2 regions of the Telluria sp. AZSoR62 genome follow, and region 1 is predicted to be linked to the other one. Evidence: riboswitches for the same ligand, from Rfam matches in the RefSeq annotation. Region 1 holds a riboswitch; the other holds the start of a gene.
The links. Region 1 has a riboswitch for thiamine pyrophosphate ahead of thiC (phosphomethylpyrimidine synthase ThiC). Riboswitches for the same ligand answer to the same signal wherever they lie in the genome.
Positions count from the first base shown of each region.

Region 2: it holds a riboswitch for thiamine pyrophosphate, as region 1 does, so the genes downstream of both, AC3XQU_RS17195 (TonB-dependent siderophore receptor) here and thiC (phosphomethylpyrimidine synthase ThiC) in region 1, are expected to answer to the same signal.

Region 1 is NZ_JBYTST010000012.1:124,383-128,979, forward strand. It holds gene AC3XQU_RS18490 (valine--tRNA ligase) at 1-1,509, opposite strand, end outside; TPP riboswitch at 1,705-1,813, shown strand; gene thiC (phosphomethylpyrimidine synthase ThiC) at 1,881-3,830, shown strand; gene thiS (sulfur carrier protein ThiS) at 3,830-4,033, shown strand; gene AC3XQU_RS18505 (thiazole synthase) at 4,048-4,597, shown strand, end outside.
Region 2 is NZ_JBYTST010000011.1:55,455-60,051, reverse strand. It holds gene AC3XQU_RS17205 (glutathione S-transferase) at 1-669, opposite strand, end outside; gene AC3XQU_RS17200 (DUF535 family protein) at 999-1,970, shown strand; TPP riboswitch at 2,094-2,198, shown strand; gene AC3XQU_RS17195 (TonB-dependent siderophore receptor) at 2,292-4,424, shown strand; gene AC3XQU_RS17190 (HDOD domain-containing protein) at 4,464-4,597, opposite strand, start outside.

The DNA of each region.
Region 1 (4,597 bases):
GATGATGTCGAAGCCCGTCACCAAGACCGACGACGGCAGGAACATCGACATGTCCTTCGTCTGCTCGGGCCAGCCCATGGTCGAGAAGGGGACCAGGGCAGACGAGAACCAGGTGTCGAGCACGTCGTCGTCGCGGCGCAGGGCGCCCGCGATGCCGGCTGCCTTGGCCTTGGCCTGCGCTTCTTCCTCGCTGCGCGCGACCACGATCTGGCCGTCTTCCGCATACCAGGCCGGGATGCGGTGGCCCCACCACAGCTGGCGCGAGATGCACCAGTCCTGGATGTTGCCCAGCCACTGGTTGTAGGTGGTGGTCCAGTTCTCGGGCACGAACTTGATCTCGCCGCTGGCGACTTTTTCCATCGCCACTTCGGTGATCGACTTGCCCGGATTGAAGGTGCCTTCCGGGGCCGGCTTGCTCATGGCGACGAACCACTGGTCGGTCAGCATCGGCTCGATGACGACGCCGGTACGGTCGCCGCGCGGCACCATCAGCTTGTGCGGCTTGACCTGTTCCAGCAGGCCTTGCGCTTCCAGGTCGGCGACGATCTGCTTGCGCGCGGCGAAGCGGTCCATGCCCTGGTACTGGCTCGGGGCGTTCTCGTTGATCCTGGCGTCGAGCGTCATGATCGTGATCGGCGCCAGGCCCGCGCGCTGTCCGACGGCGTAGTCGTTGAAATCGTGGCCCGGCGTGATCTTCACGCAGCCGGTGCCGAATTCCTTGTCCACATACGAGTCGGCGATCACCGGGATCTGGCGGCCGGTCAAAGGCAGCACCAGCATCTTGCCGTGCAGGTGGGTATAGCGTTCGTCGGTCGGGTCCACCGCCACGGCGACGTCGCCCAGCATGGTTTCAGGACGGGTGGTGGCCACCGTCAGGTGGCCCGAGCCGTCGGCGAGCGGGTACCGGATGTACCACATCGAGCCGTCTTCTTCCTGCGAGTCCACTTCCAGGTCCGACACCGCCGTGCCCAGCACCGGATCCCAGTTGACCAGGCGCTTGCCGCGGTAGATCAGGCCCTGCTCGTACAGGCGCACGAAGACTTCCGACACCGTCTTGGAGCGGGTCTCGTCCATCGTGAAGTATTCGCGCTGCCAGTCGGGCGAGGTGCCCATGCGGCGCATCTGGCCGGTGATGGTGTTGCCCGACTTTTCCTTCCACTCCCAGACCTTCTCGATGAAGGCGTCGCGGCCCAGGTCGTGGCGCGAGATCTTCTGCGCGTCGAGCTGGCGCTCCACCACGATCTGGGTGGCGATGCCGGCGTGGTCGGTGCCCGGGATCCAGGCGGTGTTATGGCCGCGCATGCGGTAGTAGCGGGTCAGGCCGTCCATCACGGTCTGGTTGAAGGCGTGGCCCATGTGCAGCGTGCCGGTCACGTTCGGCGGCGGCAGCTGGATGCTGAACGACGGCTTGCCGTCTTCCATGGTGGCGGCGAAGTAACCGCGCCCTTCCCACTCTGCACGCCAATATTGTTCGATGTCGGCTGGTTCGAAAGACTTGGCTAATTCCATGATATGGCGATGTGATTTGCTGAAAAGAACATTATAGAGGAGGACAGGGTGGATGCGGCGACGCTGGCCGGGCCGCCCGGAAATACGTGGCGCCGGCGCGCCGCCCGCAGGCCTCCCATGCACTGCCCTTATGAGCTTATAGTATTTACACATGGGCGGGCAAGCGGCTATAATCCGCTCCGTTGCCGAAACGGCAGCACACGCTAGGGGTCCTGCACATGCATATCGAAGCATGCGCGGGTGAGAAATACCCTCCGAACCTGATCTGGATAATGCCAGCGAAGGGAAGCAGTCGGTCCGGCGGCCGTGCGCATGCGCACAGTCACGCCACACCCGATCAATCCTTTGCTGGCTCCTCGCAAAGGAGCCACATGAATGCACCACTCGACGCGGCCTTGACGGCAGCGCTTCCCGCTTCACCTGCTTTCGATGCCGCGACCGCCACGGTCGACAGCGCGGCCATCGCCCCCTTCCCGAATTCGCGCAAGATTTATATCGAAGGCAGCCGGCCCGACATCCGGGTACCGATGCGCGAGATCTCCCAGTCGCCCACGCCCGGCAGCTTCGACGGGGAGCCGAACCCGCCGCTGTTCGTCTACGACACCTCCGGTCCCTACACCGACCCCGCCGCCGCGATCGACCTGCGCTGCGGCCTGAAGTCGCCGCGCCTGCCGTGGATCCGCGAGCGCGCCGATACCGAGGAGCTGGCCGGGCCGAGCTCGGAATACGGCCGGGCGCGCCTTGCCGACCCGGCGCTCGCCGCGCTGCGCTTCAACCTGCAGCGCAAGCCGCGCCGCGCGCTCCCGGGCCGCAACGTCACCCAGATGCACTACGCGCGACAGGGCATCATCACGCCCGAGATGGAATTCGTGGCCCTGCGCGAGAACCTGCGCCGCCGCGAATACCTGGCCTCCCTGGTGGAATCGGGCCCGGTGGGGGCGCGCACCGCCGGGCTGCTGGGACGCCAGCATCCGGGCCAGTCGTTCGGGGCCAGCATCCCGCTAGAAATCACGCCGGAATTCGTGCGCAGCGAAGTGGCGCGCGGCCGCGCCATCATCCCGGCCAACATCAACCACCCGGAGGTCGAGCCGATGATCATCGGCCGCAACTTCCTGGTGAAGATCAACGCCAACATCGGCAACTCGGCGGTCACCTCATCGATCGGCGAGGAAGTGGAAAAGATGACCTGGGCGATCCGCTGGGGCGCCGACAACGTGATGGACCTGTCGACCGGCAAGCATATCCACGAGACGCGCGAATGGATCATCCGCAATTCCCCAGTGCCGATCGGGACGGTGCCGCTCTACCAGGCGCTGGAAAAGGTCAACGGCAAGGCCGAGGACCTGAGCTGGGAGATCTACCGCGACACCCTGATCGAACAGGCGGAGCAGGGCGTCGACTATTTCACCATCCACGCCGGCGTGCGCCTGGCCTATGTCCCGATGACGGCGAAGCGCCTGACCGGCATCGTCTCGCGCGGCGGCTCGATCATGGCCAAGTGGTGCCTGGCCCACCACAAGGAGTCCTTCCTCTACACGCATTTCGAGGACATCTGCGCCATCATGAAGGCCTACGACGTGTCGTTCAGCCTGGGCGACGGCCTGCGTCCCGGCTCGATCTACGACGCCAACGACGAGGCCCAGCTGGCCGAACTGCGCACCCTGGGCGAACTCACCCAGGTGGCCTGGCGCCACGACGTGCAGACCATGATCGAAGGCCCGGGCCACGTGCCGCTGCACCTGATCAAGGAGAACATGGACCTGCAGCTCGAGCAGTGCAGCGAGGCGCCGTTCTATACGCTGGGCCCCCTCACCACCGACATCGCGCCGGGCTACGACCACATCACCTCGGGGATCGGCGCGGCCACCATCGGCTGGTACGGCACCGCCATGCTGTGCTATGTCACGCCCAAGGAGCACCTGGGCCTGCCCGACAAGGCCGACGTCAAGGATGGGATCATCACCTACAAGATCGCGGCCCATGCCGCCGACCTGGCCAAGGGACATCCGGGCGCCCAGATGCGCGACAACGCGCTGTCGAAGGCGCGCTTCGAATTCCGCTGGGACGACCAGTTCAACCTGGGGCTCGACCCCGACAAGGCGCGCGCCTTCCACGACGAGACCCTGCCCAAGGAGTCGAGCAAGGTGGCCCATTTCTGCTCGATGTGCGGCCCGCATTTCTGCTCGATGAAGATCACCCAGGAAGTGCGCGCCTACGCCGCCGCCAATGGCATGGGCGAGGAAGCGGCGCTGGCGCAGGGGATGCAGGAAAAGGCGATCGAGTTCGTCAAGGGCGGCGCCCGGCTCTACCGGGAGGCCTGATGCCGGCAATCGAATTGAACGGCGCACCTTACCAGGTGCCGGCCGGGCAGTCGCTGCAGGAACTGACCGGCGAGCTTGGCCTGGCCGGGCAGGCGGTCGCGGTGGCGGTGAACCGCGAAGTCGTGCCGCGCCAGTCCTGGGCAGGGCGGCGCCTGCAGGCCGGCGACAGGGTGGACATCGTGCGCGCCATCGGCGGCGGTTGAACATGGAGACGACAATGAACGCAACGAACGCAATGAACGAAGACTTTCTTACCATCGCCGGCCGCCGCTACGCGTCGCGCCTGCTGGTGGGCAGCGGCAAATACCGCGACCTGGTCCAGACCCGCGACGCTACGCTGGCGGCGGGCGCCGAGATCGTCACGGTGGCGATCCGGCGCGTGAACATCGGCCAGGACCGCAATACGCCGAACCTGCTGGACGTGCTGCCGCTGAGCGAATTCACCATCCTGCCCAACACGGCCGGATGCTATACGGCGAAAGACGCCGTATACACGCTGCAGTTGGCGCGCGAACTGCTGGGCGGACGCACCCTGGTCAAGCTCGAGGTGCTGGGCGACCCGGCGACCCTGTTCCCGCAGATGCCGGAAACCCTGAAGGCGGCGGAAGTCCTGGTGCGCGACGGCTTCGACGTGATGGTCTACTGCAGCGACGACCCGGTACAGGCGCGCATCCTGCAGGAGATCGGCTGCGTGGCGGTGATGCCGCTGGCCTCGCTGATCGGCTCGGGCATGGGCATCCTCAACCCGTGGAACCTGGGTCTGATCA
Region 2 (4,597 bases), on a different contig from region 1:
CTCGTTGAACGGCACCCGCCGGGGCGAGGCCAGGTAGGCCGCGATGTTCGGCCGCGCCGCGACCCGGTCGCGCAGCTGGCCGAGCGCCGGGTACTCGCCTTCCAGGCGCTTCATCGCATTCGGGTAGGCGTAGCGCAGGCCTTCGATCAGCTGAAACAACGACAGGTCGGCATAGGTGGGCTTTTCGCCCACCAGCCAGTGGCGCGGCTCGGGATTGGTCAGGATGCGCGAGAAGTAGCCGAAGAATTTCGGCAGGCGCGTCTCGATGAAGTCGGCGGCGCGGCGCTGCGCTTCCGGCTTCTGGTCTTCGTAATACAGCGAGGTGGCGATCGGGTGGTGGGTGTCGTGGGCCTCGGCGACCAGGTCGGCGATGGTCAGCTGCAGCTGGTGGGTCCAGAGCCGCCCCGGGTCGGTGCGCGGCGCCAGGCCATGCTGCTCGCCCAGGTAGAGCAGGATGTTGGCGACCTGGCCGATCGTCATCTCGCCGGCCTTGAGGAAGGGCGGCGCGAACGAGGGGTGGGCTTCGGTGTCGAGCGCCGTCAGCAGCAGGTCCATGCCGCCGGGACGCCGCGCCACGTCCACATATTCCGCCCCGGCCTCTTCGAGCGCGAGCCGGACGAATTCGCCCCGGCCCTGAATGCCCGGCCAGTAAAAAAGTTCGTACGCCATCTCGCTCCCCCAGGGTGTTTCGGTCTGGCGCAATTATCGGCGATGAATTGGAAGCGTGTCGCCGCACAAACATGGTAGGCTTGCGGTGCCTGTCAGGCGAAAACAAAAAGTCAAATAATAGAGAGAGACCACATGACCGCTTCTTCTGACCCAGGTTTCACTTCCTCATTGCTTTTGCACTATCCGGGCACAAGCTAGCTTTTCGGCAGATAATGCTTTGTGGAATTAACTTTCTGCAAAGCCAGCCCGTCGTCCCTTGACGGGCATCCAGTTAAAGACAGGGGCGCCCTTGCTGCGCCCGCAACTTTATGCCGAATGGAGCGCCCCGCATGATCTTCGCTCATTTAACCAAGCATTGGCTCGCCCGCCGCGGCCAGTACACGCCTGCTTCCTGGATGCTCAGCATCGTGCGCAGCCTGCGCGTGCTGCGCTACTGGCGCGAGCACCAGGCCCTGTGCCGTCTCGAGCTGGTACGCCGCTTCGTGGCGGCCGCACCGAACGACGACCTGTTCCACCACCTGAGCCACCGCAGCTACCTGGCGAATGACCTGAGCGCCCGCCAGCGCGTGCAATGCGTGCTCTCGCACTACCGCTTCGAAGACAGCACTTTCAGCAATGCCTACCACCAGCTGGTGTATGGCAGCGGCGGGCTCACCCTGTGGCAGCACCAGGCGCAGCTTGACAGCGGCGAGCACACCTTCCTCCTGCGCCTGGAGATGGCGCCGCGCAGCGATGCCGAGGGCGACCTCACCATCTCGCTGGTCGCCGACGGCAAATACCTGCACCGCCTGTCCTACACCTGGGTCGATGGCCAGCTGGCCGGCGTCGACCTGCCCACCGTGCCTTTCGTCACGCGCAACCAGGGCCGCTGGACCGATTCCGGCGCCGCCTTCGACGCCTTCGAAGAAGCCTTCCCGAACAATTCGCCGAGCTTCTTCTGCTTCGCCGCCATGCAGGGCGTGGCGCAGGCGGTGGGCATCGACCGCGTGGTGGCCATCAAGTGCACTTCGCATATCGCCTACAACCCGCTCGACACCAAGCATTTCGAGAATGCCTACGACGGCTTCTGGAAGGTGCTGGGCGGGGTCGAGATGCCGGGCCGCAGCTACCTGGTGCCGCTGCCTTTCTTCCTCAAGCCGCTGTCCGAGATGCCGTCCAAGCACCGCAAGCGCGCGGCGCAGCGGCGCGAATACTGGCGCGCCATCGGCGACTCCACCCGCTCCACCATGCTGCGCCACATGGCGCCGGCGCTCGCCGCCAAGGCGCGCACGGTGGCCGCGCCCGCGACCGCGGAAGCCTGAGCTTCACCTCGCAGGTCAAACAGTCCAGCGGACTATTTGACGGCCGCTTGACGATCAGCGGCAACGCAAGCGCCACCACTGCTTGCCACATTCACCACACCCGCCCGGGACCGTGGTACACTGCCGCCTCGCTAGGGGTCCTGGACGTGCCATGCACGATCCGGGTGAGAGATACCCTTCGTACCTGATCTGGATAATGCCAGCGAAGGAAAGCGCAAAGCAGTTCCCCATCTTGTTTGCCCTTCCCCCACGTTGGCTCCGGCTTTTCCAAAAGCAGCGCGCCCAATGAGCAATCCGTGGCGCGCGAAGACGAGCAAACACATGACATTCAACCTGAAGCAATCCGTCCTTGCCTGCGCCGTCCTGCAGGCCTTCTCCGCGACCGCCTCGGCGCAGCAAACGCCTGATTCCGTCGCCTCGGTGGTCGTCACCGGCAGCCGCTGGGTCGCCAGCGACCGCGCCAGCATCGGCGGCTTTTCCGATGCGCCGCTGCTCGACACCCCGGCCGCGATCAGCGCCCTCACCCGCACCCAGATGCAGGACCTGTCGATCCGCAACGTCACCGACGCGGCCCGTTTCGACGCCTCGGTGGGCGACGCCTATAACGCGGTCGGGTATGCCGAGCAGTTCTCGATCCGCGGCTTTGCCCTCGACAACGCGACCAGCTACCGCAAGGACGGCATCGCGATTCCGGCCGATACCCAGATCCCGCTCGAGAACAAGGAACGCGTCGAAACCCTGCGCGGCCTGGCCGGCCTGCAGGCAGGCGTGGCAGCGCCCGGCGGCATGGTCAATTTCGTGACCAAGCGCCCGACCGCCACGCCGCTTCGCTCGGCGCTGGTGGAGGTGAGCGAGCGCGGCACCCTGCACGGCTCGGTCGACCTGGGCGGGCGCTTCGAGGACCGCCGCTTCGGCTACCGCATCAACGCCGCCGCCGAGGACCTGAAGTCGTATGTGCGCGGCGCCGACGGCGAGCGCCAGTTCGCTTCGCTCGCCTTCGACTGGCAGCTGACCCCGGACGCCCTGGTGCAACTGGACCTCGACCACCAGCACCGCTCGCAAATCACGGCGCCGGGCTACCAGCTGATCCGCAACGAAACACTCCCGACCGGCGTGTCGCCCAGGACGCTGCTGAACAACCAGTCCTGGACCAAACCCGTGGACACCGACAGCAGCAACCTCGGGCTGCGCTTTGAATACCGCATCAATCCGGACTGGACCTTCACGGCCAACGCCAACAAGCACTGGTTCAAGCGCGACGACTACACCGCCTTCCCCTACGGCTGCAGCAACGAGGCCGAAGGCTACTATCCTGGCTACTGTTCCAACGGCGACTACGACGTCTACGACTACCAGAGCGTGGGCGAGCGCAAGACCCCGTGGGGCGCGCAGGCGATGCTGCAGGGACGCTTCAACACGGGCGCGGTGCGCCATGCCTTGAGTGTGGGCGCGGCCATGTCGGAGCGCCACGACAGCTTCGGCGAATACGTCTACGACTACGCCGGCTACAGCAACATCTACAATAACCTGCAGGTCGATCCGGCCCCGGGCAATCCCGCCACCGGCCCGGTGATGGAGCGCCGCAGCGACCGCGAGACTTCGCTGTTCGTGCAGGACGTCGCTACCTTGTCGCAGAGGTTCACACTGCACGCCGGCCTGCGCTACGTGAAACTCAAGCGCGACGAGCTGGCCGAGATCGGCCAGCCGCGCGTCAAGGCGAATGACAGCTTCGTGCTGCCGAGCGTGGCGCTGGTCTACAAGCCGGCGCGCGACTGGAGCGTTTATGGGTCGCTCAGCCACGGGCTGCAGCACGGCGGCATCGCCGAGATGGGCACCACCAACGAGAACACCGCCCTGCCGCCGAGCCGCTCGAAGCAGCTGGAACTGGGCGTAAAGGGCGTCGTCAGCAATGCGGTCATGGTCTCGGCCGCGCTGTTCGACATCAAGCAGGGCCTGGAATACGTGAACGCCGCCGGCACCTTTGTGCGCGCCGGCGAGCAGCAGCACCGCGGGTTCGAGCTGGCGGCCCAGGGCAAGCTCCATGCGGACCTGAACTACAGCCTGTCGATGATGGCGCTGGACGCGAAGCAGACCGGCACCGGCGACGCCGCCGTCGAAGGCAAGCGCGTGACCAACGTGCCGCAGCTTCGTTCGACTGCGTGGGTGGAATATGCGGTGCCGGCGTTGGCTGGTTTGAAAGTGGACGCGCTGTGGCAGTACTCCGGCAGCAAGGCCTTCGATCCGGCCAACCGGGCGGTGGTGCCGGGCTACCATGTGGCTGGCCTGGGCGCGTCCTATGCTTTGAGGTTCGGGGGGATGAACACGATCCTGCGCGCCCGCGTCGACAACGTCTTCGACAAGTTCTACTGGCGCGACGTGACCCAGTCGCTGGGCGGCTACCTGCTGCCGGGCGCGCCGCGGTCCTTCCGCCTGTCGGCCCAGTTCGACTTCTGAAGCGGTCTAGCCTGCCACGTTGACCGTGGCAGGCAGGTTTCAGTCGCCGAGATCTTCCAGCTTGCCCAGGCAGCGGCGCTGGAAGCCGTTCAATCCGCTGGCGACCAGGCTGTTGTCCGGCTCGATCACGCCGGCGTCGAGCAGCAGGCGCAGCTTGGCGATGCGGTCGCCCT